Linked DNA regions of Anaerobacillus sp. CMMVII. The main gene of each other region encodes a partner of the protein of the gene in region 3 in a complex. Links are inferred from orthologs where the notes say so. Each region holds a gene or a part of one and is shown on either strand. Other genes may lie near its edges. The genes, in order: H1D32_RS20850, rny and pfkA.

Region 1 (8,532 bases), on a different replicon or contig from region 3:
GCGTTTATCTTTTTACTTCTGGGCTACCTACGCACTTTTCATGTCAGCCTTTCATCCTATTATTTTAATAATCCCAACTTCACTAAGCTTTCTGAGATTTGTACTGAATTCCAGGCTGCGCCTTTTAATAAATTATCAGAAACAACCCACATATGGAAACCAGTATTATTATCTAAATCTTGACGTATTCTACCTACAAATACATCATTTTTATTTACCGAATTAACAGCCATTGGATAAAGTTGCTGACTAATATCGTCTTCTAAGATAATACCTGGTGCCTCAGATAACATTGTTTTCATTTCTGTTACAGTTAAGCCAACTGACTCTGTCTCAAAGTAAACAGACTCCGAGTGGCCTGTTTCAACTGGGATACGGACGCAAGTTGCTGCGACTTGCAACTCTGGTAAATGCATAATCTTCTTTGTTTCGTTAATCATCTTCATTTCTTCAAATGTATAGCCATTTTCTTGAAATTTATCTATTTGTGGAATTGCATTAAAGGCAATTTGATAGTGTTTTTCATCTGAACCACAAGGTAAGATTTCAGGTGTAAATTCCTCGCCAGCTAGTATCGCAGCTGTTTGATCCTTCATTTCTTTAATCGCATTTGCACCTGCTCCACTTACTGCTTGATAAGTAGAAACTATTACTTTTTTAAGTCCATATTTTTTACGAATTGGCTCTAATGCCACTACCATTTGAATTGTTGAACAGTTAGGGTTAGCAATAATTCCATTATGTTTGTGTAAATCCTCTTCATTTACTTCCGGTACAACTAACGGTATATTAGAGTCCATTCTAAATGCACTTGTATTATCAACAACAATAGCCCCTCTTTTTACAGCTTCTGGTGCTAATGCTTTTGATACAGAACCGCCAGCACTAAATAAAGCCAACTGAACTCCTTCAAAGCTCCCAGGAGTAGCTTCTTGAATAACTACTTCTTCACCTTTAAAAGTTACTGTTTTTCCTGCAGAACGTTTAGATGATAGTAATGTAAGCTTCGAAATTGGGAAATTACGTTCCTCTAATGTTTTAAGCATTTGTTTTCCAACTGCACCTGTTGCACCAACTACCGCTACATGAAATCCTGTTTCCATTGCCATTGTGAAAATTCCCTCCTTATATTTAAAAATTTAGACATTTCTTCTGCCTAAATTTTCTTATACTATCATCTAATAAAGTAATAGATAGTATATAGATTGTTACCATTTCTCGTATAGAGTTGGCTAGTTTTATTTAATTATTAAAGCCCTTCGACGCATAGCGCCCACATCCTGTGGGCCACGTCAAAGTCTCTAAGACTCGTAAATTACGAGTAATAATTTTCATAAAACATTCAATGACCTGCTAACAATCGTAAGTTTTTATTTATGAAATATCCATACATATGGATAATATCTTATCACAATCTAAGGCAATTGAAAACGGCTTGTGTTTCTCGTAGCGAGAAAGATTAATCTTTATATCGTTCAACTAGAACAGGCTGAAACTGCTTACCTTCAATCGCCGCCTCGACAGTGTCTTGTAGCGCACTCATTCTCGCCACAAGTGAGTTTGGCTTTTTGAATGGATCGTCTTGCCCATAAGGGATGAAGTAAATGTTTTTTGTTGCCATTAACTTCATAATATTCATCCCGTTCAAGCCTAAAGCATCGTTCGTACTAATACCCAAAACTACTGGGTTTAAGTTTCGCAATGTCGCTTTAGCAGCCATTAATACAGGCGAATCAGTCAATGCATTGGCAAATTTACTAGCTGAGTTACCTGTAAGTGGGGCAATCACCATACAATCTAATGGAGTCTTTGGTCCAAATGGTTCAGCCTTCACAATTGAATCGACAATTTCCTCACTTGTGATTTCCTTTATTTGTCGTAACCAATCATCACTTTCACCGAATTTGGTATCTGTTGATTTGACCGTATGAGTGACAAATGGAGTAACTTTTGCGCCTGCATCAACCAATCTTTTCATTTCAGGCAAAACAGCACTATACGTACAGTGGGAACCTGTTAAGCCAAATCCAATATGTTTACCTTTTAATTTCATGATTGTTCCTCCTCAATGTTGTTTTGTTCTTCTAGCAGCAATTTGGAAAGAACATTTGCGATAATTTGCCCTGCTGTTTTCGGGGCAACAATCCCAGGTAATCCGGGAGCAAGCATTGCTTTTATTCCCCTTTTTTCTGCATAACGAAAATCTGTACCACCTGGTTTTGAAGCCAAGTCAATAATTAGGCAACGAGTAGGCATTTTTGCCAATACCGTAGCAGTTAGTACTCTAGCTGGAATCGTATTAATACAAACATCAGTATTTGAAACTTCGTTCGCTAGCTGATCCAACTCAATCGGTTGAAATCCCATTTCATAAACTCGGGCTAGTAGGTGATTTTCACGTGCCGCTACTTTTACATTGGCACCAAGGGCATGAAAAGCTCTCGCCACTGACATCCCCACTCTACCAAAACCTAAAATTACGATATTAGAACGATGAATGGTTATATCTGTGTTTTGTATGACCATCATTAGCGTTCCTTCCATAGTTGGAATAGAATTATAGATCGCTACATCATCTCGTTCAAATAATTCAACCAGCTTTCGCTTGGCAGCTTGCACGATCGTTTTTAGATATTCATTACTAATTCCTGAAAATACTGTACAATGCTTTGGAGTTGCTTTTAGGTGGTTTTCGTTTAAGATAATTTTTTCATTAGAAAAAATGGTTTCAATTTCGCCTTCTGAACTTGTTCCACTGACCGGTAACACAATTGCTTCTATCGTACTAAAATCAACCTGACTAAGCTGAACTTTAGTAGCCCCAACAAACCCTTCGTCTAGTTGGTCAAAGCCGATTAATGATATTTTTGCATCAAGCTCTATAAGTTTGCGGATTACTTCAAGTTGTCTTGCATCTCCACCAATAACTGCAACATGTTTCCCTGTTAACATTGTTCCTCCCCTTTCTCACTGTTGTTTCGTTGTAAAACGTTACACAGGGGAATACTCCTTATTAATTTCAAAATCATATTATGTATAAATGAACTAATCGGTGACAATTGCCTCTTTTAATAAATCGCTCTTTTACTAAAAGCCACAAAGTTTACAGGGCCTTTTACAAAAGAAAAAGTCATGCATCATGCATGACTTTTACTGTCCCTCAAGGTTCAATTTCAAACACCTAGACGTAACGTATTCAGTTAAAGTACAGCGTTATTCCTTATCAACATCGATAATAATCATATCTGCACCGATTTTAATGATTTGACGCCAATAAACAGTTACTTCTTTTTCTTTCTTTCCTAAACCAAACCATTTCATCGAGGGTATAATAAACGATTCGATTTTCCCTGTCTCTTCATCAATAACAAGGTCTGTCTGACCTAACATACCTAGCCGTTCGCCTTTATCATAATCGATGATTTCTTTGCCGCTAATTTCACTTAATCTCACGTACGTCCCCCCTTAATTCATAGCTTAGATTAATTTGAACTATTCACACCGCGGAGCTAGTTTGAGGATATAGCTCTAACTACTTCATTTTTATGTGGACAATAAAAAAAAATACCAACAAGAGTCGGTATTTTTTGAGAATTTTATTTCATGCTACTAAGAAGTTGTCCTTGTGGACTAATTAAGGCGATTGAAAACGGATGACTAAACAGTTCTGAACTTAATTTATTAACATTAGAAATCGAAACGCTATTGATCTCCTCAATCATTTCATCTAAAGAACGATGACGTTTTAAAAGCAGTTCATTTTTTCCATTTCGACTCATTCGACTGTTCGTACTTTCCAAACTTAACATTAAGTTACCTTTTAATTGCTCTTTCCCTTTTGTTAACTCTTTTTCAGTAATTCCCTGCTTAGAAATACTATTAAGTGTTGCCATAATCGTTTCGTATAGTTCATCAAGTTGATGAGGGGCCGTTCCACTATACACAGTTAACATCCCATTATCGTGATACGAAGAGTGATAGGAAAAGACGGAATAAGCAAGCCCTTTCTTTTCCCTAACATCTTGGAATAAGCGACTGCTCATACTTCCACCTAAAATATTATTGAGAAGAACAAGACTATATATATCTTCGTGGCCAATAGCAAGGCCATTAAAACCTAAACACAGATGTGCTTGCTCTGTTTCTTTTTTACGAACCATTTTTTCAGCTAAAAATGTAGGAGCAATATATTCACGCTTTGTTTCACTCTTTTTAACATCTTTAAAGATTGCCTCTATTTGTTTGACAAATTCTTCATCAACATTACCAGCTACGGATATTACTACATTTTCGGCAGTATACTGATCATTCATATAATCTCTTAACGTTTTCTCAGAGAATGAATTCAACGTTTCTTGAGTTCCTAAAATTGGATATCCTAAAGAATGAGATCCGTAGCTTGCTTGAGCTAACAAATCATGAACAATATCATCAGGAGCATCTTCATACATTTTAATTTCTTCAGAAACAACATTTTTTTCTTTTTCTAACTCTTTTGATTCGAATAGGGAGTGAAAAAACATATCTGATAAGACGTCAAGAGCGATCTCGGCATGATCATCCAAAACCTTAGCATAGTAACATGTGTACTCTTTAGATGTAAACGCATTTACCTGACCACCGATTCCATCAAAGGCTTCTGCAATTTCTTGTGCAGAACGCTTTTTTGTACCTTTAAAAAACATATGCTCTAAAAATGTGAGACCCCGTTTACTTCTGCAGTCTCAAAGCGAGAGCCTGTTCCGATCCAAATTCCGATAGAAACAGATCTTACCGTAGGGATTTTCTCTAACACGATTCTAAGACCGTTGGGAGTTTCGAACTTTTGTATCAATCTAATTTCCTCCTAATTGTTCAATATGACTCTAGAGTTTCACTTGGAACACTCGTTCTCTCCTCGCTAAGAAGATTCGTAACAGTGTTAATTTGATACCCCTTAGCCTTTAAGCCAGTTATAAGCTGTTCTAATCCTCCAACGCTACTTGCTGTTGGATGCATTAAAATCATCGCCCCTGGCTCTACCTTTTGTAGAACACGACCAGCCATAGCTGTAGGCTCCGGATTTCGCCAATCTACTGTATCAACCGTCCAGAGGATTGTATACATATCCATACTTCTCGCAATATCAACAACATCCTGTCGATAGCTTCCACTAGGTGGCGCAAACCATGTAGGTGTGACATCTAAAGTAGCTTTAATGACTTCATTTGTTTTTCTAATTTCTTCAGTAATACTCGAATTAGATAGTTTTTTCATATCAGGATGAGAATAAGCATGATTACCAATTTCATGTCCTTCATCAATAATCATTTTCGCCAAGGTTGGATTTTTCTTTGTCCAAGATCCATCAAGAAAAAAGGTTGATTTTACGTTATGTGCTTTCATTATTTTTAGCATCGACGGCAAATATTCATTTCCCCACGCGACATTTACAAGAAATGTAACCATTTGTTTTTCAGGGTTACCACGATAAATCGGTGAAGGTGGAAGGTCATGTAAATGAACTTCCGGCGGCACTTGTTTATATACTACCTTATTTTCTAAAATTTTCCCATCTTTACGCACTTTCTCATAGGATGCTTCGATATCAACCTCAAGACCATTAAGGCCAGGTACCGCTTTCCATACTCTATCCACTACTGCATTGATCGGCGGTTTGTTATGCTCTTTTGCATATTGTTTAAGTTCTATAAAAAGAGGATCATCGAAGGTAGTAACAGCAATACTCTCCCTTTTAATATCCTCTAAATAATTAGTAGTATATGGATTTTGAATTGTACCGATAGATAAAACAATTATAATAAAAAAAGTGCATACATGTAAAATAAACTTCTTCAACATTAACTGTCCCCCCTTGTACTAAAAATTATGCACAAGTTGGACGAGGTAGAACAAATTCAGTGTAGAGTTATGAGTTTTGAGTTTTGAGATTTAGTTATGTAAGGTAGGCTTCGACGCAAGCACTTGAAAAAACTCAACACTCAACCCTCTTCACTCAAAAACTAGAAAAAAAGAGACTGGTTAGCCCCAGCCTCTCCTTTTAATTTTCTTGCTTTTGTTCTTTTAGAACCGCTTTATGGGATAAATTCACTCGACCTTGGTTATCAACCTCAGTAACTTTAACTAAGATTTCGTCTCCAATTGCCACAACATCTTCAACTTTATTCACACGCTCTTCAGCTAATTGCGAGATATGAACAAGGCCATCTTTGCCTTTAAAGATCTCTACAAATGCACCAAATTTTTCGATACGCTTAACTGTACCAAGGTAAGTTTGACCAACCTCAACTTCTCGAACAATGTCTTCAATAATCTGTTTCGCTCTTGCATTCATTTCTTGGTTAGTTGATGCGATAAAGACCGTACCATCTTGTTCGATATCAATTTTAACACCAGTTTCTTCGATAATCTTATTAATAACTTTACCACTCGGGCCAATAACATCACGAATTTTATCTGGGTTAATTGATAGCATTAAGATTTTCGGTGCGTATTCAGAAAGTTCAGTTTTAGGCTCACTAATAGCTGAAAGCATATTATCTAGGATATGCAATCGACCTTGTCTAGCTTGCTCTAACGCTTCTTCTAAGATAGCGCGATTAATACCAGAAATTTTAATGTCCATTTGTAAAGCAGTTATCCCGTCTTTCGTACCTGCGACTTTAAAGTCCATGTCACCAAGGTGGTCTTCCATACCTTGAATATCAGTTAGTACTGTATAGTCTTCGCCTTCAGCAATAAGACCCATTGCTATACCAGCAACTGGTGCTTTAATTGGCACACCTGCAGCCATCATTGCAAGCGTACTAGCACAAATACTCGCTTGAGATGTAGAACCGTTTGATTCTAACACTTCTGATACTAATCGAATCGTGTATGGAAACGTTTTTTCGGATGGAATAATTGGCTCTAATGCACGCTCACCAAGTGCTCCATGACCAATTTCTCTTCGGCCTGGTCCACGAATCGGACCTGTTTCACCTACACTGAATAATGGGAAATTATAATGGTGCATGAATCGTTTTGATTCTTCAATTCCTAATCCATCAAGAATCTGAACATCACCTAATGCCCCAAGAGTACAAATACTTAATGCTTGTGTTTGTCCTCTCGTAAACAAACCAGAACCATGTGTTCTAGGTAAAATATCAACTTTTGAAGTAAGCGGACGAATTTCATCCTTAGCTCGTCCATCTGGACGTACTTTTTCTTTTGTAATTAAACGTCTTACTTCTTCTTTAACGATTATATGAAGAACTTCTTTTACTTCACCTAAATCAAGATCTTCAGTTTCTTCGAAATGCGCAACTGCTTTTTCCATGACAGCATCAATAGCAGCTTGCCTTGCGTGTTTCTCTGTAACTTGAACCGCTTGTCTTAACTCAAGGTCTGCAAATTCACGAACTGAAGCCTCTAGTTCTGCATCTACTTTATGAAGAATTATTTCTGTTTTTTCTATCGTTCCAAGTTTTGCGATAATTTCTTCTTGGAAAGCAACCAGGCGTTTAATTTCTTCATGACCAAACATAATAGCTTCTAACATAACTTCTTCAGATACTTCTTCACTACCTGCCTCAACCATGTTAATTCCATCTTTTGTACCTGCAACAACCAAATGAATATCACTTTTTTCTAATTGTTCTGTTGTCGGATTAATGATGAAATCTCCATCAATTCGACCTACGGTTACACCAGCTATCGGGCCATCAAATGGAATATCAGAAATAGATAATGCTAGCGATGATCCAACCATCGCGGCCATTTCTGGAGAACAATTTTGATCAATACTCATTACGATGCTAATAACTTGTACTTCGTTACGAAACCCTTCAGGGAAAAGGGGACGAATTGGTCTGTCGATTAATCTACTCGTTAAGATTGCATTTTCGCTCGGTCGGCCTTCCCGCTTAATAAAGCCACCAGGGATTTTCCCAGCTGCATATAAACGTTCTTCATAGTTTACAGTAAGAGGAAAGAAATTTAACGGCTTAGGAGATTTAGAAGCTGTTACTGTTGCAAGAACAGCGGTTTCTCCATATCTTACCATAACAGCGCCATTTGCTTGCTTCGCAAATTCACCGATTTCAAACGTTAACTCACGACCAGCCCAATCAATTGAAAACTTTTGTGTTTCATGTTTCATTATTAGGAGTACTCCTCTCGTCTACTTAAAATTTTGGCAACAACTTGCCAATTCATGCGTAGGTTTGTTTTACTATTCTTCATCTTAAAGTATAAGATGATTCATTAACTTCTATTATTTCCTTAAATATGTAAATTCAAAAGCATTTTATTCATGAATAAATACTGAATAATTATAAATATTTTCCAATAAAGAAATCTAACAAAAAAGCGGGAAGAATCCCGCTTTCATGTTCTCATTATCTACGTAAGCCAAGCTTATCAACTAGGTTACGATAACGTGTAACGTCTTTATTACGTAAGTAAGTAAGTAAGTTACGACGTTGTCCAACCATTTTCAAAAGACCACGACGTGAGTGATGATCCTTCTTGTGTGTACGTAAATGACCG
Region 2 (10,931 bases), on a different replicon or contig from region 3:
TAGTTGATGTAATTGAGTTTTGAGTTTTGAGTTTTGAGTTTTGAGTTGTTTGGAAGTAGAAACTTCGAAGCAACTTCCTAATAACTTTAAACTCAACACTCTAAACTAAAAAGGCTGACTTGCGTCAGCCTTTTCTTCTTACATAAATTCAGTTAACAATCCGTCAAACGTTTCTTTTTCAAGAGTAAGATCTTGATCTACTAATGGAGTTTCTTTAAAACCATGAACCAATTGCTCATATGAAGGTCTCTCTTTATTTTGATAGATTAATCCAGTCACTAAGCCATTATGTTCCATTAATGTATTAACTGCCTGAGCGCGATTTGTTGGGTCATACCCTTCAATCGAGTCGAGCTTTACAATATTCTCTTTAAACCACTCATACGTATTTACCTTATTAAATGTGACACAAGGGCTAAATACGTTAATGAAAGAGAACCCTTTATGATTGATCCCTTGCTCGATGATTGACGTTAGTTCCTTCAGGTCACTTGAAAAGCTTTGAGCAACAAACCCAGCACCTGCAGAAATAGCTAACTCCATGATGCCGATCGCAGACTCAATTGATCCAGTAGGTGTACTCTTTGTTTTAAAACCTAGTTCACTTCTTGGTGATGTTTGACCTTTTGTTAGTCCGTATATTTGGTTGTCCATAACAATATAGGTAACATCAATGTTTCTTCTAATCGCATGGACCGTGTGACCCATTCCAATTGCAAAACCGTCACCATCTCCACCAGAAGCGATAACTGTTAATTCACGATTTGCCATTTTTACCCCTTGAGCGATTGGTAATGAACGACCGTGAATACCATGGAAACCATATGAATTGATATAACCTGAAATACGACCTGAACATCCAATTCCAGATACTACTGCAAGGTTTTCCGGCTCTAATCCTACATTTGCAGCTGCTCTTTGGATAGCTGCTTGAACTGAGAAGTCACCACATCCTGGACACCAGTTAGGCTTGATATTATTTCGGAAGTCTTTAAATGTAGACATTTATAACAACTCCTTGCATTGATTATAAATTTCTGATGGTAAGAATGGATTTCCGTCATACTTCAGAATATTTTCTAATTGACAATTGATATTCATTTTAATAATTTGAGCAAGTTGTCCAGTCGCATTATTTTCAACTACGACAACTTTTTTAGCTTTATCCATTAATGGCTTAAGCTCATCAACTGGGAACGGATGCACTAAACGCACTTGAGCATGGTTCACTTTGAAACCATCATTTTCTAATCTTGGTAAAGCTTCCTCGATTGTGCCTCGAGTAGAGTTGAAACCGATTACTAGTAAATCCGCCTCTTCATGCGGTGCATTCGTGAAGATTGGATTTTGGAAATGCTCATGTAATGTGTTTAGCTTCGTTAAGCGTTTATTCATTTGGTTAATTCGGTTTGTTGGGTCTTCCGATGGTTTCCCTTGTTCGTTGTGCTCTACACCTGTTACATGGTGAATTCCATTTTTCATACCAGGTACAACACGTGGGGAAATTCCATCTTCCGTCACTTCATATCGTTTAAAATAATCGCCGCCTAAGTCAGGAAGCTCAGCATTTAGATCTAGTTTTCCTCTACGAATTTGTAAGCGATTGTGATCTAGTGGCTCAACCGTTTGTTTCCCTAATGATAAAGCTAAATCAGTAAGGATAATAACCGGACATTGGTATTCTTCAGCAATGTTAAACGCTTCAGCACTATCATAGAATGCTTCTTCTACTGTACTCGGTGCGATAACTACCTTAGGAATTTCACCATGTGTTCCATAGATCATAGCCATTAAATCCGATTGCTCTTGCTTTGTTGGAAGTCCTGTACTTGGACCACCACGTTGAGTATTGACAATTACTAGTGGAATTTCAGTTATTCCTGCTAAACCAATGGCTTCCATCATCAACGAAAGTCCTGGTCCTGCTGAAGCAGTTAATGTACGAACACCTGCATAATTTCCGCCGATTGCCATTGTACAAGCAGCAATTTCATCCTCAGTTTGGATAACAGCGCCACCAAATTCCGGTAATTTTTTCGTTAAGTATTCCATTATCTCAGAAGCTGGTGTAATTGGATATGCTGGCATAAACCTTGCTCCACCTGCAAGAGCACCTAGAGCAATCGCATGGTTTCCAATCATAAACATCCGCTTTTTACCATCTGCTTTTTCAAGCTCGAATGACTGAATTTCTCCAGTAGCAGCTTCTACTAAGTACTCTGCACCACGTTTAATGGCTTCCATATTTTTTTCAACAACTGAACTACCTTTTCGTGAAAAGATCTCTTCAACTACTTCACGGTAAGACTCAGGAGCTAGGCCTAAAACAGCACTCGAAGCACCAACTGCCACCATGTTTTTCATTAATGTAGTACCTAATTCACTAGCGATATCCGTAAATGGAACCGCATACATAGTTCCTTTTGAACCTTCTGGAAGCTTTGGATTGAATTTAGAGTCAGCGATTACCACGCCACCCTCTCTTAATTCATGAATGTTTACATCGATCGTTTCTTGATCAAATGCAACTAGTATATCTAAATCATCAGAAATTGAGTTAATTGCTTTCGAACTTACACGAATCTTGTTGTTTGTGTGACCGCCTTTAATACGAGAAGAAAAGTGACGGTATCCATAAAGATAATAGCCTAAACGATTTAATGCTATTGCAAATATTTCTCCGGTACTTTCAATACCTTCCCCTTGTTGTCCTCCAACTTTCCAGGAAAGTTGATTGATCATGCTCTCCACCCCTTTTGGTAAATGACAATGTCTATATGTCACGATTTACATTGTATCTCTAAATGGAAATGTGACAAATTTGTTAATAGTTCGAACGATTACAATGATAGACTTAAAACACAGAAAAATCAAGCAGTATTTACTTAAAATTCGAATAAATTATTGTACTTTATACCTCAATTAAAAAGTTTAAAAGACCTCTTTAATTGTGAAACCGTATCCCCATTCCATACTCTAAAAGAGAGTAAACGTTAGGCAATTTATTGCACACAAGATATGTAAAAACAACTGATAAAAAGGGTTTAAAAAAGTATGTTTGTGATGCAATAAACTTTTAGTAATATAAAGCTCTTTTCGTAAAAAATATTCTTAGGAAAAAATACTAATACGATAAAAACAGTCTAAATTCGACAGACTCATTTTGCTCTTTTCGTTAGTGTTTCACAGACCATTCTAAAATGAATAAGCCTTTGTTAGATTCATAGCATCACTCGCTTTTCATTGTTAAGTCAATTCCTTTTGGTTTAAGCAAAAGCTTTTATAAACAAAATATAGTAAATATTTTGTCATATATTAAGATTTCACCATGGTTGAAGAAAATCCTGCATGAAAAAATAGTTTTTTTCTGCGTTTATCGACTGTTTTCACCTAAATTGTGGTTTCAATTAGGCGTTTAGAGCCGAAACAGCTCTCTGTGTGCCCAAAAAATTCGCATGACAAAAAGGGGCTGTCCCATAAGTGTAACTCAGCACTCGTCTAGCTAAACTGTAGCGGCATACGCTTGCATACAATCTACAGATAGAGTTGTGCTAACTTACATTTTCAAGGACAGCCTCTCGTGTTTCATTAATCGTTAGCGAAAATTCTTACCTAGGCTCAATAATTAACTTGATTGCTGTTCGTTCTTCCCCATCAATTTTTATGTCGGTAAATGCTGGAATACAAATTAAATCAATTCCACTTGGAGCTACAAACCCTCTTGCAATTGCAACAGCTTTAATTGATTGGTTTAGCGCTCCGGCACCAATTGCTTGAATTTCTGCAGCTCCTCGTTCACGAATTACACCTGCTAGGGCACCAGCTACTGAATTAGGGTTAGATTTTGCTGAAACTTTTAATACTTCCATTTCTTTAAACCTCCTCAAATGTGAAACTTGTGTTTTTCATTAGTGGAATGCTAAGCGCTGCTCTTCAGTTTCCCTGAAAATATGCCTTGTTCAGTATATATTCAAAAATAATCCTGATATTCCACATTCGAAGAAGTTTTATAAGAAAAGCGTTTGCTTCAAGTAGGTGACCTCACTAGCAAAAGTTACTCAAAAAATGGATGATCTTCATTGATGATAATTGGCGAAATCGATTTTGCAGCTCCGGTATTAGGGTCTATCTCTATGAGCACACCATTTAATTGCTCTCGCCCTTTTGCGACCTCAAACCTTACTGGTAAAGCTGTTAAGAACTTATTCAAAACAGCCCCTCGTTCCATGCCGAGAATGCCATCATAAGGCCCTGTCATGCCTACGTCAGTCATATAGGCTGTCTTGTTCGGTAAAATACGATGATCAGCTGTTTGAACGTGTGTATGAGTACCAACGACCGCAGAGACCCTACCGTCTAAATACCAGCCCATGGCTTGTTTCTCGCTTGTCGCTTCCGCATGAAAGTCGACAAAAATAATCGGCGTTCTTTTTTTGACAATCGCAATTAATTCATCTACTTTTTTAAAGGGACAATCTAAAGGAGGTAAAAATGTTCTACCTTGAATACTGATAATGCCCACTTCGATTTGGTTTACTTTCACAATTGTATAGCCTTTCCCAGGAACTCCCTCTGGAAAATTAGCTGGACGCACTAGATTTGGGCAATAATCAATTACTTCGATTAGTTCTCGTTGATCCCATGTATGATTACCCAGGGTTACAGCTTGTGCACCTAGTTCAAGCATTTGCTTATAGATCTTCTCGGTAATTCCTTTTCCGGACGCTGAATTTTCGCCATTTACAACCGTAATGATTGGTTTATATTTATTTTTTAATTTCGGCAAGTATGTTGCGAGCATATCACGTCCCAAAGAACCCACAACATCACCAATAAATAATAATTTCATGCTTACACCTCTTATGTACTTTTGTTTTGAATTTTAACACATAGCAGTTTTAAAACAAACTCGAATGGCTGGTTTTGAGCCAAAAAAATAAAGTGGCGATTGGCCACTTTATTTTGCATACTCGACAGCTCTGGTTTCACGAATAACTGTAACTTTAATGTGGCCAGGGTAGTCAAGCTCTTCTTCAATTTTCTTGGTAATATCTCTTGCTAAACGGTACGCCTCACTATCATCGACCATTTCAGGCTTAACCATAATTCTAACTTCACGACCTGCTTGGATGGCATATGTTTTTTCAACACCATCAAACGACTCGGAAATTTCCTCAAGCTTTTCTAAGCGACGAATGTACGTTTCAAGTGTTTCACGTCTAGCTCCCGGTCTGGCGGCTGAAAGTGCATCAGCAGCTGCAACAAGGCTTGCAATAATAGACGTTGCTTCTGTATCACCATGATGTGAAGCAATACTATTAATAACAACTGGATGTTCCTTATATTTGACAGCTAATTCGACACCAATTTCCACGTGACTTCCTTCGACCTCATGGTCAATAGCTTTACCGATATCATGGAGAAGTCCTGCCCTTTTTGCCAGTTGAACATCTTCTCCTAATTCAGCAGCCATTATTCCAGCTAGTTGAGCCACTTCGATAGAATGCTTAAGAACATTTTGTCCATAGCTCGTTCTAAACTTCAGTCGTCCTAAAATCTTAATTAGATCTGGATGTAAACCGTGAATTCCAATTTCAAACGTTGTTTGTTCACCATAATCTCTAATCATTTCATCAACTTCGCGTCTAGACTTATCAACCATTTCTTCAATTCGAGCTGGGTGAATTCGTCCATCTTGAACCAACTTCTCAAGAGCAGTACGGGCAATTTCCCTTCTTATTGGATCAAAACCAGAAAGAATTACTGCTTCAGGAGTATCATCAATTATAAGATCAATACCAGTTAACGTTTCAAGGGCACGAATGTTGCGTCCTTCTCGTCCGATAATTCTTCCCTTCATTTCATCGTTAGGAAGAGTTACAACAGATACAGTAGTCTCAGCAACATGATCGGCTGAACAACGTTGAATCGCAAGTGACACGATTTCTTTCGCTTTCTTGTCCGCTTCTTCTTTTGCCCGTGTAACTAATTCTTTTACCATTAAGGCAGTTTCGTGAGTTAACTCATCTTTCACGTCTTTCATAATGATTTCTCTAGCTTCTTCTCTAGTAAATCCTGAAATACGTTCAAGCTCAGCTTGCTGCTTTTGTAAGAGTTCCTCCACTTTGCTATCCATCTCTTCAATATGTCGTTGTTTTTTGGTGAGAGCTTCCTCTCGCTTTTCTAAGGATTCCTCTTTTTTATCTAAGGTTTCACTTTTTCGATCAAGGATCTCTTCTTTTTGAACCAAACGATTCTCTTGTTTTTGAATCTCATTTCTTCGCTCACGAACATCACGCTCAGCATCTTGACGCAACCTATGAATTTCATCTTTTCCTTCAAGGACAGCTTCTTTCTTCAGTCGCTCTGCTTCACGTTTACTTTCTTCAATAATTTGATTTGCTGCATGTTCCGCACTAGAAATTTTCGCTTCTGCTATCGATTTTCGAACAAGATATCCAACAACTGCACTAATTGCTGCAGAGACAAGCAAAATGAAGATGAACACGTAAATGTTAATTTCCATACTTTCACCTCCCCTTGCTATCTAATTGTTGGGTTTTCATCATACATCATTTTCATTCGTATTAGGTGTGCACATCCAGCACAGGTTACCTTTTTTATTAAAATAAAAAAAATAGCCAATAGTAAAATGCGGGTATTCTTCACAATTGTATAATTGCTTACTGTTATTGTCAAGCTTTGTCAATAAACAGAAGTTCTAAACATAATTTTACGAATAATATTTATCTGAGTGAATTTGATAATTATCTTAATCAAATTCATATAGAACTTAATAGAGAACATAATGTGGGTGAAGCCTTACGAAAAATGCCAATTAAATAGAAAAATCTACTTTCCTAGCACAGTTGTTTTTTGGCTACTCGTTTGCCTACTATCTCAGAAACTAATCACAACCACTTAGAGCCTAAAAAAATGACTTAACCAATATTCCCTCGAAATAATTTCTGCTAAACGAAGGGCAATTTAGTTAAGTCATTTATTAATTACTATTAAATTAGTTTACTTTAAATCTAACGGAAGATCTGCGAACTCATCTTCTGATGGTGGATCAACTTTAATTTCACCATTTAATCCGTAATGTTCACGAATTTTCAGCTCAATTGCATCTTTAATATCTGGATTTTCTTTTAGAAATTGTTTAGAATTTTCTCGACCTTGTCCTAAACGTTCCTCATTATATGAGTACCATGCACCACTTTTGATAACGATATCTAATTCAGATCCAATATCTAAAATTGAACCTTCTCGAGAAATTCCTTCTCCGTACATGATATCTACTTCTGCTTGCTTAAATGGAGGAGCAACCTTGTTCTTTACTACTTTAATTTTTGTTTTGTTACCAACCATGTCATTTCCTTGCTTTAACACTTCTGCTCTACGAACTTCTAAACGAACTGATGAATAGAATTTAAGTGCTCGTCCACCAGGTGTTACTTCAGGGTTACCAAACATTACCCCAACCTTTTCACGGATTTGGTTGATGAATATCGCAATAATTTTTGATTTATTAATCGCACCAGACAGCTTTCTTAATGCCTGTGACATTAAACGAGCTTGAAGCCCAACGTGACTGTCGCCCATTTCACCCTCAATCTCAGCCTTCGGTACAAGAGCAGCTACAGAATCGATGACAAGAATGTCTACTGCACCACTACGAACTAATGCTTCAGCAATTTCTAACGCTTGCTCCCCAGTATCCGGTTGTGATAAAAGTAATTCATCGATATTTACGCCTAGTTTTTGAGCATAAACAGGATCAAGAGCGTGCTCTGCATCGATAAATGCCGCTTGTCCACCTTGACGTTGCACTTCAGCAATTGCGTGTAAGGCAACTGTTGTTTTACCTGAAGATTCCGGACCGTATATTTCAATAATTCTTCCTTTTGGATAGCCACCTACTCCTAGGGCAATATCTAATGCTAGTGAACCACTAGAAGTTGTTGAAACTCTTTGTCCAGCTTGTTCCCCTAACTTCATAATTGAACCTTTTCCAAACTGTTTTTCAATTTGGCGTAACGCCATGTCTAATGCCGCCTTACGATCTCCCATTGTTTCATCTCTCCTTAAATATATATCTTGAATAATTTTTAATTTGTCTCAATTAAAACCGATATCAATATCATAACTTGTTTTTTGAGATTTGCCAATAGTTTTCCCGAACATTTATTCGTCTTTTTTTGGAAGTTATTCACTGAAAAAAAAAGAATAAGAGACTAACACCCTCTATGATCGTAAATTGTATGTAAAGCACAATCAATGTGTTATACAAACCAGTTACTTTTCTGAAGTAGTTAGTCTCATCTTGATTTAATTTTTCTTAAAATTTCTTTTCTCTTTTAGGTCTTGGTTTGGCTGGCTCAAGGTTTACACGAGCACCGTTTAGCCTAGAGTAACGTAGAGCCTCATAGACAAATGGTGCACTATCCTCTGGAACCTCAATAAAGGTAAAGTTTTCAAAAATATCAATTCGACCCATAGACTTTGAAGGAATCCCAACTAGCTCTGAGACCTCATCAATCACAATTTTTGGTGTTAATTGTACATTCCTACCGACATTGATGAAAAAGCGAACCATACCACTCGCAGCACCTGTATCACCAAAGTCATAGCTATCATCTTCCCCAGTAAATTCGCGATGGAAGGCTACCTTCATTAGCGCTGCAACTACTTTTTCAGATGGATATTCACCTAACATTTCGTTAACTAGTGGCTCAAAGAATGTAAGTTCCTCATCAGCTTCAATAATAGAAATTAACTGCTGTTTCCAAGATGCTTGTTGTTTTTCTACAACATCTTCAATCGATGGTATTTCTTCCGAAGGAATTGACATCTTGATTTCCGATTCAATTGAACGGAGGTGCTTCATTTCTCTTGGTGTTACTAAAGTTAACGCTAAACCTTTTCTACCTGCTCGACCCGTACGACCAATACGGTGCACATAACTCTCAGGGTCCTGTGGTATGTCATAGTTGATTACATGGGTTACATTATCAACATCAATTCCACGTGCTGCAACATCGGTAGCAATTAAGAATTCAATCGTCGAATCTCTGAATTTTTTCATGACACTATCTCGTTGCATTTGTGTTAAATCACCATGAAGGCCATCTGCCATGTAGCCTCGAGCTTGAAGAGCTTCCGTTAATTCAGCCACACCTTTTTTGGTTCGACAAAACAAAATTCCTAAATCAATTTCTTCACTATCAATGATTCTACATAGAGAATCTAATTTATTTCTTTCTAATACTTTATAATATACTTGATCGATAGACGGAGCTGTAACCTCGCCTTTATTAATAGAGATGACTTTTGGCTGCTTCATGTACCTTTTGGAAAGTTTCATAATCTCCTGTGGCATTGTCGCAGAAAAAAGCATCGTTTGACGGTCCTCATTTACTTCTTTAAGAATGGATTCAATATCCTCAACAAATCCCATATCTAACATTTCATCTGCTTCATCTAAGACAACGGTATGAACTCTATCTAATTTCAAGGTCTTACGACGAAGATGATCTAAAACACGCCCTGGCGTACCAATCACAACATGAACACCTTGCTTTAGGGCACGAATTTGATGACCAATCGATTGTCCACCGTAAATTGGTAACGTTCGTGTCCGTTTAAACTTCGATAATTTTTGTAACTCTCCTGCTACCTGGATTGCTAACTCTCTAGTCGGGGTTAATATAATCGATTGTACATACGGCGCACTAGAAACCTTATCTAACAAAGGAATTCCGAATGCAGCAGTTTTGCCTGTTCCGGTTTGCGCTTGTCCAATGACGTCACCACCTTCAAGAATAACAGGAATTACTTTTTCTTGAATTGGAGATGGTGCTTCAAAGCCCATTTCTTTTATCGCTTTTTTAATATCATTTGATATTTGAAAATCATCAAAATACATTATTTTTGCCACCTTTTTGAAATTGTTTCAACAAACAATACAAGCCATATTTCACTGACCTGCTCTGAATTTGTTCACGAGTTCCTGCTAGGCTGATTGGGTACACTTTAGTCTCTTTACCTACCTCTGAAACTCCTATAAAAACCGTCCCTATTTCTTTACCTTCGATTGGCATTGGTCCAGCTACTCCTGTAAAACTTATTCCTACATCAGTACTGAGCAAATCTCTTACGTTATCAGCAAGAGACTTAGCACACTCCCCGCTAACCGCACCAAATTGTTCAAGCACTTCATTTGGAACCTGAAGAAGCGTTTGTTTTAGTTCATTACTATAACAAACCACTCCACCTTTAAAGATTTCTGAAATTCCTGGCAGTGTAGTCAATTCACTTGAAAAGAGTCCACCGGTTATACTCTCAGCAGCTGCTATTGTGAGGTTTTGCTTCTTATAGAGAAGGGCAACTTCTTTTGTCAGAGTCGTTTCATCATAGCCATAAAAAAACGCGCCAACTCTTGACATAATCTTCGTTTCTAGTTCCTCAATCAATTTCATGCCTTCTGTTTTACTTTCATGTTTAACCGTTAATCGAATCGTCACTTCTCCATCTTTAGCTAAGGGGGCAATCGTAGGATTTGTTTGTGCCTCAATCAAATCAAGGAGTTCAGTTTCTAATTGCGATTCACCAATACCGTAAAAATTCAGTACTCTTGAGATGATTTGTTCTGATTTATCAAGCTGCGAAAAGAGAAACGGCAGGCCATAAGTTGTAAACATTGGTTGCATTTCTTTCGGCGGCCCTGGTAGAAGTAAATACTTAACCTCACCTTCCTGAAAAGCCATCCCTGGAGCCATCCCATGATCATTCGGAAGGACCATTGAGCCTTCAATCACAAGCGCTTGTTTTCGATTATTTTCAGTCATCACGCGATTTCGGCGTTTAAAATAAGCCTCAATATTTTCGAGTGCCTTATTGTCAATGACTAACGAACGCCCAACTGAATC
Region 3 (10,937 bases):
TACTTACACGTGTGAAACAAAGACAGCCTTCCAAAAAGTCCTAAAGCAGTGTTGCCGACGATTTTAAATCTACTAATCTCTCATTCAATAGGTTTAATGTTCTATAGTAAAATATTATTTTGTTCCTTATTGAACATATTGTTCCAAAAACGCCAGCATTATTAAAGTAATGAATTTAGGGCTTTTTGAATATCCTCTTTTTTGGGAAGATCACTTTATGTACAAAAAGAGTTTTCTTACAAATTTAATTATAAACATTTTTCACAGTTTTGTGAACTTTAATTTTAAAATAAATTCCGACTATTTTAATTCTTGTGAAAACTTTCACGAAGACTAGTCCTAAGGACCAATCGAACTAAAAAAGTTTACAACCCTCATTGCCAAATAGGCAATCCCCGCCCCTATTAACGGACCAACTGCAACACCGTTAAAAAGTGCAACTGCTAAAATCGTTCCGAGTACTAGGGCTGCGGTTATATGGGGATCTGTTTGCAATAATTCAATCCCACTTGCAGCTATAACAGCAACAAATATTCCTGCACCTAATGCAATCCAAGCATACATAGATTTCATTGAATCAAAGAGTTCCTTAAAACCTATTTGACCAGTAATAATCGGTACAAGTACCGCAATAGTAATTATTGTAACACCCGCTTGTATCCCCTTTTGCTGTATGAGAGGGAAAGCTTTGTCACCAAAACCAATCAATTTTACAAGTAATAAAAAAACAACAGCAATCATTAATGATTGATTTTTTGCAATAATACCAATGACTAATAGAATTAGCATAAAAGTTGTTGCTTGTGAAATCAAAAGTATGCATCCTTCCTTGGTAGGCCTAACCATTTTTATCTTAACATAGAAATAAATCTTTCGCCAAGATTCAAGACTATTTTGTGTCCAAATTCCGAATAAAGTTTTTCAAATATTATATTTTATCGCTTTTAACTAGTTTCTTCTTAAAAAATAATCGCTTTTTAAAGCCCAAATTCTACATTCTAAATTATGTATACAAGCCATATATATACGGTAATAGAAATTTATAGAAAGGGGGTAGAAACCTGTTGAATTCAAACTACTTTCAAATTCTACTGAAACTCATTTTCGTTCTAGTAATCATAGTCGGTATTTTCTTAACTATATTTTTTGCATTTAAGATAGCATATCCTTTTATATTCGGACTTATTTTGGCCTTTTTCTTAAATCCTCTTGTTAATTTTCTTCAAGAAAAAGCAAGGATAACTAGATGGCTCTCTGTTACAATCGTCCTTGTTTGCTTACTTGCAACTACCATTGCTTCAATAACTTTTTTGCTATCAGAAATTATCATGGGAACAAATTACTTATCACAATCTGTCCCATTCCATTTTCAAACACTGATCTATAGTTTTCAGGATATGTTCACTAGTAGAATCATTCCTATTTATGAACAGATTTCTACTTTATTCTATTCCTTAGAGAGTGATCATCAAGCAACAATCCTAGCATATATTGAAACAATTACTGTACAGATTACATCTACCGCTAGTTTAACTATTCAATCCTTATTAACTGGTATTTCTGACTTTCTGTTAGGATTACCTAATTTAGCATCTGTAATCATTTTTTCTTTATTGGCAACGTTTTTCATTAGTAAAGATTGGTATAAACTTGTTTTTATTTTTAGAAAATGGATTCCGGATGTTATCGTTGATAGAACAAAAGATGTGATGATTAGTTTAAAGAAAGCGTTCTTTGGATTTCTGTTTGCCCAACTAACTTTGATCTCCATTACTTGTTGTATCGTGTTGATTGGCTTACTCGTTTTAAAAGTTGAATACCCTATAACAATTGCTCTTATTATTGCGGTCGTTGACCTGCTCCCCTATTTAGGAACAGGATTAATATTTCTCCCTTGGATTTTTTATAGTTTTTTTTCAGGACAATTACCATTGACCATTGGATTATCTGTTCTTTATGGGGTGGTTGTTATCCAACGGCAGATCATGGAGCCCAAAATTCTCTCCTCTAGTATCGGCGTTGATCCTTTAGCTACTTTAGTTTCGTTATTTATTGGGTACAAGCTTTTTGGTTTTTTAGGGTTAATCATTGGACCGGTTCTCCTGGTCTTTATCCAAACATTGCATAATGCACACGTTTTTCGAGATTTGCGTAATTATATATTAAAAAAAGGTTGAGAGACAATGTCCCTCAACCTTTTTACATTCTATCTTCGGTTAATAATAATTGATCCATTTTTTAACATTCTATCAAATACTTTTTGGAAAAATCCTTTTGCAATTGTTCTCGTGCTCGGTATTAATAGAAAAAAGCCAATTAAGTCTGTTATAAACCCTGGGGTGAGGAGAACCACTCCTCCTACTAAAATACATAATCCATCTAAGATAATTCCACTAGGAATTTGCCCTTGCTGTAATTGGAGCTGTGCTAACCGAATTGTTTGTAACCCTTCCTTTTTTGCTAACCAGGCTCCTAATACACCTGTAAAAATCACTAATAGAATTGTCCATGGTATACCGATTGTATTACCCGAAAGAACGAGAACACCTATTTCTAGGGCTGGAACGACGATTAATAGTAAAATAAAAATTCTTAACATAACAGTACTCCTCTTCAAATAAAACTAATGTTGTAAGAATGTCGAATAGATCATTGAAAGAACTCTATTAAATAAATAACATGCTAAGATATAACTTGTCTATATATTATATGCTAGTCAGGGCTATTATGCTATTTATTGAATGCTGTTTTCGTAAACTTTGTTGCTTCTTAGGTCGTCTTTTTAGAATAAATAAGCTTTTTGGGACAAATTTATTTGTCCCAATGGCTTATTTATTCTCAAAAGCTTCACGCAAAGCGTGAAGAACCAAGCATTCGCTTGGGTACTACCTAAAAGCTAATAGCAACAAATACTAAAAAGCGGTTATATTTCTTATATCAAAAAAACGCTAAGATATTTAATCTCAGCGCTCCTAGTTACATCACTTATAAAATACTGGCATGACCTTTGTAGATATTGCCTCTAGTACTGTCTACGGTAATCTCATCACCGTCTTCAAATTGGTCTGTAGCATGGTTTACTCCAACAATGACAGGAATACCAAGGGTTAAACCAACAACAGCTGCATGGCTCGTTAAACCACCTTCTTCGGTAATTACCGCTCCTGCTTTTTCAAAGGCTTCCATCATGTCTTTGTCTGTAGCAACAGTTACAAGAATAGCTCCGTCCTTCATTTTAGCGATAGCATCACTAGCCGTTTTTGCAACAACAACTGTACCAGTCGCTGTCTTGCGCCCGATGCCTTGTCCTTTAGCAACAACTTCGCCAACTACATGAACTTTCATTAGGTTCGTTGTACCTGTTTCACCAACTGGCACACCAGCTGAAATCACAATTAAGTCTCCATGATCAATAAAATCAGTTTTTACTGCTTCTTGAACGGCAATTTCAAGCATCTCATCAGTTGAGGTAGCCTTTGTACCCAACTGCGGATAAACACCCCAAGCTAATGCTAACTTACGGCAAACTTCTTCTGAATGTGTTACAGCGACGATCGGTGATTTTGGACGATATTTTGAGATCATTCTTGCTGTATGACCACTCTCAGTAGCTGTAACCACGGCTGCAGCGTCTAAGTTAAGAGCAGTATGAGCAACCGATTGACTGATTGCATCCGTGATTGTTCTTTGACTTTCTCGTCCTTTTCTTTTTAACACTTCTTCATATTTTAACGCAGATTCTGCTCGAACGGCAATTTTATTCATAGTTTGCACAGACTCGACAGGGTACGTACCAGCAGCAGTTTCTCCAGATAGCATGATTGCATCTGTACCATCAAAAATGGCGTTCGCAACATCACTTGCTTCAGCGCGAGTCGGACGAGGGTTTCTTTGCATAGAGTCTAACATTTGTGTTGCTGTAATTACTGGTTTTCCTAGTGAGTTACATTTTTTGATTAAGTTCTTTTGCACTAATGGCACTTCTTCTGCTGGTATTTCTACACCAAGGTCACCACGTGCAACCATTAATCCATCCGAAACCTCTAAGATTTCGTCAATGTTGTCCACACCTTCTTGATTTTCAATTTTAGGAATGATGTGAATACCACTTGCTCCATTCGTTTCCAAAAGCTCACGAATTTCCAATACGTCTGTTGCACGACGTACAAATGATGCCGCAATAAAGTCAACTTTTTGTTCGATCCCAAAGCGAATATCATTGGCATCCTTTTCAGTAATACCAGGTAAATTTACGCTTACATTCGGTACATTAACACCTTTTTTATTTTTGATCGTCCCACTATTTAAAATCTTTGTTTTTAATTCAGTAGTTCCAACCTCAATGACTTCAAGTTCAATTAACCCGTCGTCTAATAGAATTTTTGAACCAACACTAACATCATTAACAAGACCTTCGTACGAAATTGAAAATTTCTCAGCAGTACCCATAACTTCTTCCATAGAAATAATAACTTCATTTCCTGCTACTAACTCTGCAACTCCATTTTCAAAATTATTTGTACGAATTTCAGGACCTTTTGTATCAAGTAAAATCGCTACGTGTTTTCCTGTAGCTGCTGCTGCTTCACGGATGGACTTAATTCTAGCTCCATGCTCTTCGTAATCACCATGGGAAAAGTTTAAACGCGCCACATTCATACCTGCATTTATTAGTTGTGTTAACTTTTCTAAACTCTCACTTGCCGGACCAATTGTACATACTATTTTTGTTTTTCTCATTATGAAAAACCTCCTACTTTCCTAAATAACATCATAAAGTTCTTTTTTTGGAAAAGTGTTATACACTTTATGGTTGCTTACGACTATAAAGTATGTCATAATTAAATTGTAAAATCCTAATTAGATCGATAATTCCTTAGATAATTGGTACATAGCTTGATCAATCTTATGTTCCTTAGCTAGAGCCTCGTCAATACCGTAGGATACAAGAACGTTATTCTCAATTCCTACTGTCTTGCCAGCCTCACCAGCTATTAGTAACTCTACTGCCTTTGCACCTAATCTACTCGCTAATACACGATCAAAACCAGTTGGTGAACCACCACGTTGAATATGGCCTAATACAGTTACTCTAGTTTCTAAGTTTGTTTGTTCTTGAATTAATTTACCAATTTCAATTCCGCTGCCTACACCTTCTGCTACTACGATAATACTGTGTTTTTTGCCACGAGCATGTCCACGCTTTAGTCGTGCAATAACATCACTCATCTCATATTCCTCTTCAGGTATAAGGATAGTCTCCGCACCATCTGCAAGACCAGACCAAAGTGCAAGATCGCCTGCATTACGACCCATTACTTCAATTACATATGTACGTTCATGTGAGGTTGCTGTGTCACGGATTTTATCAATTGCCTCAATAACTGTATTTAATGCTGTATCAAATCCGATTGTAAAATCAGTTCCTGGGATATCATTATCGATTGTTCCTGGTACTCCAATACATGGAAAACCATGTTCAGTTAATTTCTTTGCCCCTTGGAAGGACCCGTCTCCACCTATCACGACTAAGGCTTCGATCCCGAATTTATTTAACTGCTCAATAGCCTTCTTTTGCCCCTCAAGCGTCTTAAACTCCTCACATCGAGCTGTGTAAAGCATTGTACCACCACGATGAATGATATCGCCTACAGACCCAATTTCGAGCTTTTCAATATGACCAGATATAAGACCTGCATATCCATAATAAACTCCATAAACTTCTAACTCATGAAAAATCGCTTTTCGAACAACTGCGCGAATAGCTGCATTCATTCCTGGAGAGTCCCCACCACTTGTCAATACTCCAATACGTTTCATACATATTCACCTCTCTACAATTTAAAAAAATCCTAGTATTAGTTTATGTACTAAAATCACTTAAACCATTCATTGAAAAAGCAAATAGTTTTTCAATAGTATTTTCTGTACGAGTATAAAAATAACACTTCTAATTCTAATTGACAATAGACTTCAGAGGACAAAAAAAAGCCTTCTCTAATCTTAGAGAAAGCCCAACCCTTATTTCACGCTAATGACATCGTTTACAATGCCATACTCACCTATTTTGTTAAATTTTTCGTAACGATGCTCTACTAGCTCATTTTCAGAAAAGTTAGCTAATTCGGCCAATGAATTTGCTATTACTTTTTCGATGGCACTTGCTTGTACTTTAACATTTCGATGAGCGCCACCTCTAACTTCAGGGATGATTTCATCAATAACATTAAGATCCTTTAAGTCAGGAGCAGTAATTCTCATCGTTTCTGCAGCTCTTTGAGCAAGACCGGCGTCTTTCCATAGGAGAGCGGCTGCCCCTTCTGGAGAAATCACAGAGTATGTAGAGTTTTTCTAGCATATGAACGTGGTTTCCTACACCTAACGCCAAAGCTCCACCACTACCACCTTCTCCGATCACGATACAAATGATTGGAACGGTTAGTCCTGCCATTTCTAATAAATTTCTTGCTATCGCCTCACTTTGGCCTCGCTCCTCAGCGGCAATTCCAGGATACGCCCCTTTTGTATCAATGAAACAAATAATCGGTCGTTTAAACTTATTGCTTGTTTCATTAACCTTAGGGCCTTTCGGTACCCTTCTGGATGCGGCATTCCAAAGTTTCGACGTAAATTTTCCTTTGTGTCTTTCCCACGTTGATGTCCGATTACAGTTACAGGTTTCCCATGAAATTTTGCAACACCTGCTACAATCGCTTCATCGTCACCATATAATCGGTCTCCGTGTAGCTCAATAAAATCTGTAAACATATAAGATAAGTAATCCAAAGTCGTGGGCCTTTCACTATGACGAGCGATTTGTACACGATCCCAAGGCTTCATGTTTCCATAAATGTCGTTTTCTAATTGTTCTAAGCGTTCTTCAAGCTTGATTATTTCGCTCGACAAATCAATTCCCTTATCTACAGTAAACTTTTTTAATTCTTCAATTTTTAACTTTAATTCAGTAATTGGTCTTTCAAAAGGTAGTTCATTAGCCATGTGTCTACACCTCCTTTTATGTTAATACATCACTATGAATGTCGATTATCGTTGTTAACATTTGCTTCATTTCCAATCGCGACACAACTCGATCTAGCTGCCCATGTTTTAATAGAAACTCAGCTGTTTGAAAGTCATCAGGTAATTCTTGACGAATGGTTTGTTCAATAATCCTTCGTCCTGCAAACCCAATCAATGCTCCTGGTTCAGCGAAATTATAATCTCCTAGCGAAGCGAAGCTAGCAGAGACTCCTCCTGTTGTAGGATGAGTCATAATTGAGATGAAAAGCCCACCCTGGTTATCAAGCTTTTTCAAAGCTGCACTTGTCTTAGCCATTTGCATAAGGCTTAGTACACCTTCTTGCATTCTAGCTCCACCTGACGCAGAGAAAAGAATAAAAGGTGCTTTTAGTTCTATTGCTTTTTCAATAGCTCTAGTTATTTTTTCGCCAACGACTGAACCCATACTGCCCATACGGAATCTTGCATCCATAACGGCAATGACAATATTCATTTCTGACATTTTACCTTGACCTGTTACGATAGCTTCGTTTAGACCCGTTTTATTTCGGTCAGCATTAGTCTTCTCTGTATAAGTAGGAAAAGCTAATGGATCTTTAGATATCATATGTTGGTCAAACTCAATGAAAGTACCTTCGTCAACTAAGCTAGCAATCCTATCATAAGCTGTCATACGATGGTGATAGCCACAAGAATCACATACATAGAGATTTTTTTTCAATTCCTTGGTGTACATAATCGTCTTACACTTTGGACATTTTGTCATTAGTCCTTCTGGAATATCCATTTTTACTTGGTCTGAAGGAATTGTAGCGTATTTCTTTTTCTTAGAAAATAAGTCCCTTAACACAGTTACACCTCTCTTGTGGACAAGATCATTAAAATTTTCATAATCATACCATATAAAAATCAATAGTTTCAAGGCAAACAATCCAACGAATAACCCTAAATTCTCTCTAGAAACGACTGTTTTCGAGATGATTTTTTAATGCAAGAATACCCTGATCTACGTCTCTATTTTTTAATGCAGTTAGAATTTTTTCATGCTCCATGATGGATTGCTCCGGTCGTCCTTCCCTAGACAAGGATTCCCGCAAAGCGACCTTACTATACTCCACAAGTGAAATCCATATGTTAAGCAGTAATCTATTATGACAAGCTTCTACAATTGTTTTATGAAATAGATAGTCTTCTTCCACCGGAAATTTTCCATTTTGCCAGCTGTTTTTAGACTGAACAATTAGTTTTTCTAAGATTTCTAATTGACTATCATCTATTCTTTCACAAGCTAGCCGTAATCCTTCTACTTCAACAATTTTTCTCGTTTCAGCTAAATCACTTCTTGCTTTTTTCTCTCGTAAAAAAAAACTCGCTAGTACTTCTACTAGACGATGACCACCAATGCTTTTAATAAACGTTCCTTCGCCACGACGTGTTTCAATTAAGTCTAGGAGCTCTAGTGATCTAAGTGCCTCGCGCACAGAAGAACGACCGACATTTAATCGTTCACTCAACTCTCTTTCAGATGGAAGCTTGTCCCCAGCTATCAATTGATCTTCTTGAATAATGTGGTTTAATTCTCGAATAATTTCGATATAAACCTTATCTTGTTGTGATGACATTAGTTATCACCACCTTTTTATAGTTTGGCAATTCCCAAAAAGTTTTGCTTTCAAGAATAGCAATACGTACATGCATAGAGAAAATGCAGACGACTTTCGTTAAATTGAATTAGAGTTCAGAGATTAGAGTTTCAAAATTTACATGCAAACCGTCGTTTAGGAACTCTCCGCTCCGAACTCTTTTTTAGTTTAGAGTTTAAAGTTTAAAATGTAGAGTCTTTGTTTGTAGAGCTTCGATGGCAAAACATAGATGCAACTATAAACTATACCCTGTACACTCTCAACTATACTACTCAATAGTTGCAAGTTTTTTCGTTTTAGCTTCTACTTCATCCGGGTTCACTTTCCTTCTTGCCACACCTGTCTCCATCGCTGCAATCGCAACTGCTTTGGCAACTGCTGGAGCAACACGAGGATCAAATGGTGCTGGAACTACATAATCAGCATGAAGTTCTTCATCTGATACTAAACTTGCAATTGCTTTAACAGCAGCAATTTTCATTTCCTCGTTAATATTTGTAGCATGAACATCTAATGCACCACGGAAGATTCCAGGGAATGCAAGAACATTATTAATTTGGTTTGGAAAATCAGAACGTCCTGTTCCAATAACACTTGCACCAGCCGCTTTAGCGTCTTCGGGCATAATTTCTGGAACTGGATTAGCCATCGGGAATATAATTGGGTCTGGGTTCATACTTTGAACCATTTCCTTTGTTAAAGCTCCTTCTACAGAAACCCCTACAAAAACATCTGTTCCTTTAATAACATCCTCTAAAGAACCTTGAAGTCTCTCACGATTTGTTACTTTTGCAATTTCATCTTTTACTGGGTTCATGCCAACCGCACGGCCTTCGTAAATCGCACCTTTTGTATCACATAGAATTACATCTTTTACACCCATACGTTGCATTAATTTCACACATGCGATACCAGCTGCACCAGCACCATTCGCAACTACTTTTACTTCAGAGATAGACTTCCCTGTTAGTTTTAAAGCATTTAATAATCCAGCAGCTGTAACGATAGCTGTACCGTGTTGATCATCATGAAAAATTGGAATGTTACATTCTTTTTTCAAACGCTCTTCAATGACAAAGCAGTTAGGAGCTGCTATATCTTCAAGGTTTACACCACCAAAAGTTGGCTCAAGTAGCTTTACTGTTTCAATAATTTTCTCAACATCTGTTGTCGCTAAACAAATTGGAAAAGCATCTACACCTGCAAATGATTTAAAAAGAAGAGCTTTCCCTTCCATTACAGGTAGAGCTGCCTCTGGACCAATATTTCCCAGGCCTAATACTGCAGTACCATCTGAAACCACGGCTACCATGTTGCCTTTCATTGTATACTCATAAACATTGCTTACATCATTATGGATTTCCTTACATGGCTCTGCTACTCCCGGTGAATAGGCCAAACTTAAGTCCTTTGCATTACGAACTGGTATCTTAGAAACCGTCTCTAATTTCCCTTTATTTACTCGATGCATATGTAGTGCTTCTTCTCTTAATGTTGCCACAAACTTCACTCTCCCCTAATAGTCATTTAGAACCAGGTATAAAAGTGGTCTGACCACTTCTCCCCTTTTATATTATAACAGATGATCTTCTTCTGTACATACCCCTTATCCCTTTCTCACAACATTTGCTTTTCCTAACATTTGAGAAAGTTCATCTATACATTGATCAGATGCAGAAATGGTAAAATCATCCGATAATTCTACCGACTGTTTTTTATTTTCGTAATAAAGGATGACCTTTACTTTACCAGGGTATTTTTTTAACGTTTCTTTTAATTTTACAAGGTGTGTTTGAGTCGAGCGCTCTTGATCTATTTTCAAATAAACGATGTTATCAACTACCCTCTTCTGAAGGTCTTTTACATCCAGTGCCTTTGAAACAATTAATTGAGTTCGATCTGTTCCAACTTCTAATTTCCCTTCTAGAAAAACTAAATTCCCAGTTTTTAAAATAGAAAAAAACTCTCGAAATTGTCTTGGAAAAACAGTCACCTCAAGTTCTCCACTTTCATCACTCACCTTCAGGAAGGCCATTTGCTCACCTTTTTTCGTCTTAATGATTCTAATGCCCTCAATAAGTCCCGCAACCCTAAGGACATTCTTTTCAATCATTATTAATGCCTCAGCAATCGAATGACGTTGATGTGAATTTACAATATCATGATACGACTCAATTGGATGACTAGACAAATAAAAACCGAGAACTTCTTTTTCAAAATGAAGCTTTTCTGTGCCTTTAAATGGAGGTACCTGAACGATTTCTGGCTTTTTAA

Evidence for each region.
Region 1: pfkA (region 3) and H1D32_RS20850 share a complex: the UniProt entries of both Bacillus subtilis proteins name them as parts of the possible RNA degradosome complex. The link is inferred for Anaerobacillus sp. CMMVII from one-to-one orthologs.
Region 2: pfkA (region 3) and rny share a complex: the UniProt entries of both Bacillus subtilis proteins name them as parts of the possible RNA degradosome complex. The link is inferred for Anaerobacillus sp. CMMVII from one-to-one orthologs.

The regions. Positions count from the first base shown.
Region 1 is NZ_JACEHK010000016.1:144,950-153,481, reverse strand. Bases 5,593-8,532 are described here. They hold H1D32_RS20850 (polyribonucleotide nucleotidyltransferase), read right to left. Parts: upstream 8,144-8,532; coding sequence 6,041-8,143; downstream 5,593-6,040. Other genes in these bases: rpsO (30S ribosomal protein S15), read right to left, coding at 8,382-8,532; H1D32_RS20855 (polysaccharide deacetylase family protein), read right to left, coding at 5,593-5,841. Also shown: asd (aspartate-semialdehyde dehydrogenase), read right to left, coding at 60-1,103; H1D32_RS20875 (dipicolinate synthase subunit B), read right to left, coding at 1,460-2,053; dpaA (dipicolinic acid synthetase subunit A), read right to left, coding at 2,050-2,952; H1D32_RS20865 (YlmC/YmxH family sporulation protein), read right to left, coding at 3,214-3,453; more of H1D32_RS20855, read right to left, coding at 4,855-5,592. UniProt on the Bacillus subtilis protein: Involved in mRNA degradation. Catalyzes the phosphorolysis of single-stranded polyribonucleotides processively in the 3'- to 5'-direction. Necessary for competence development in Bacillus subtilis.
Region 2 is NZ_JACEHK010000016.1:170,133-181,063, reverse strand. What follows is about bases 4,243-7,105. They hold rny (ribonuclease Y), read right to left. Parts: upstream 6,527-7,105; coding sequence 4,958-6,526; downstream 4,243-4,957. Other genes in these bases: recA (recombinase RecA), read right to left, coding at 7,024-7,105; H1D32_RS20980 (TIGR00282 family metallophosphoesterase), read right to left, coding at 4,243-4,849. Outside these bases: H1D32_RS20995 (2-oxoacid:ferredoxin oxidoreductase subunit beta), read right to left, coding at 139-1,005; H1D32_RS20990 (2-oxoacid:acceptor oxidoreductase subunit alpha), read right to left, coding at 1,006-2,742; H1D32_RS20985 (stage V sporulation protein S), read right to left, coding at 3,609-3,869; more of H1D32_RS20980, read right to left, coding at 4,055-4,242; more of recA, read right to left, coding at 7,106-8,073; H1D32_RS20965 (DEAD/DEAH box helicase), read right to left, coding at 8,342-9,931; H1D32_RS20960 (competence/damage-inducible protein A), read right to left, coding at 9,918-10,931. UniProt on the Bacillus subtilis protein: Endoribonuclease that initiates mRNA decay. Initiates the decay of all SAM-dependent riboswitches, such as yitJ riboswitch. Involved in processing of the gapA operon mRNA, it cleaves between cggR and gapA.
Region 3 is NZ_JACEHK010000002.1:473,414-484,350, reverse strand. Bases 3,841-6,709 are described here. They hold pfkA (6-phosphofructokinase), read right to left. Parts: upstream 5,821-6,709; coding sequence 4,861-5,820; downstream 3,841-4,860. Other genes in these bases: pyk (pyruvate kinase), read right to left, coding at 3,841-4,740. Outside these bases: H1D32_RS06470 (DUF441 domain-containing protein), read right to left, coding at 340-846; sporulation integral membrane protein YtvI, read left to right, coding at 1,065-2,177; H1D32_RS06460 (FxsA family protein), read right to left, coding at 2,207-2,599; more of pyk, read right to left, coding at 2,986-3,840; accD (acetyl-CoA carboxylase, carboxyltransferase subunit beta), read right to left, coding at 7,016-7,870; H1D32_RS06435 (FadR/GntR family transcriptional regulator), read right to left, coding at 7,977-8,642; ystJ (NADP-dependent malic enzyme), read right to left, coding at 8,932-10,164; H1D32_RS06425 (DNA polymerase III subunit alpha), read right to left, coding at 10,270-10,937. UniProt on the Bacillus subtilis protein: Catalyzes the phosphorylation of D-fructose 6-phosphate to fructose 1,6-bisphosphate by ATP, the first committing step of glycolysis.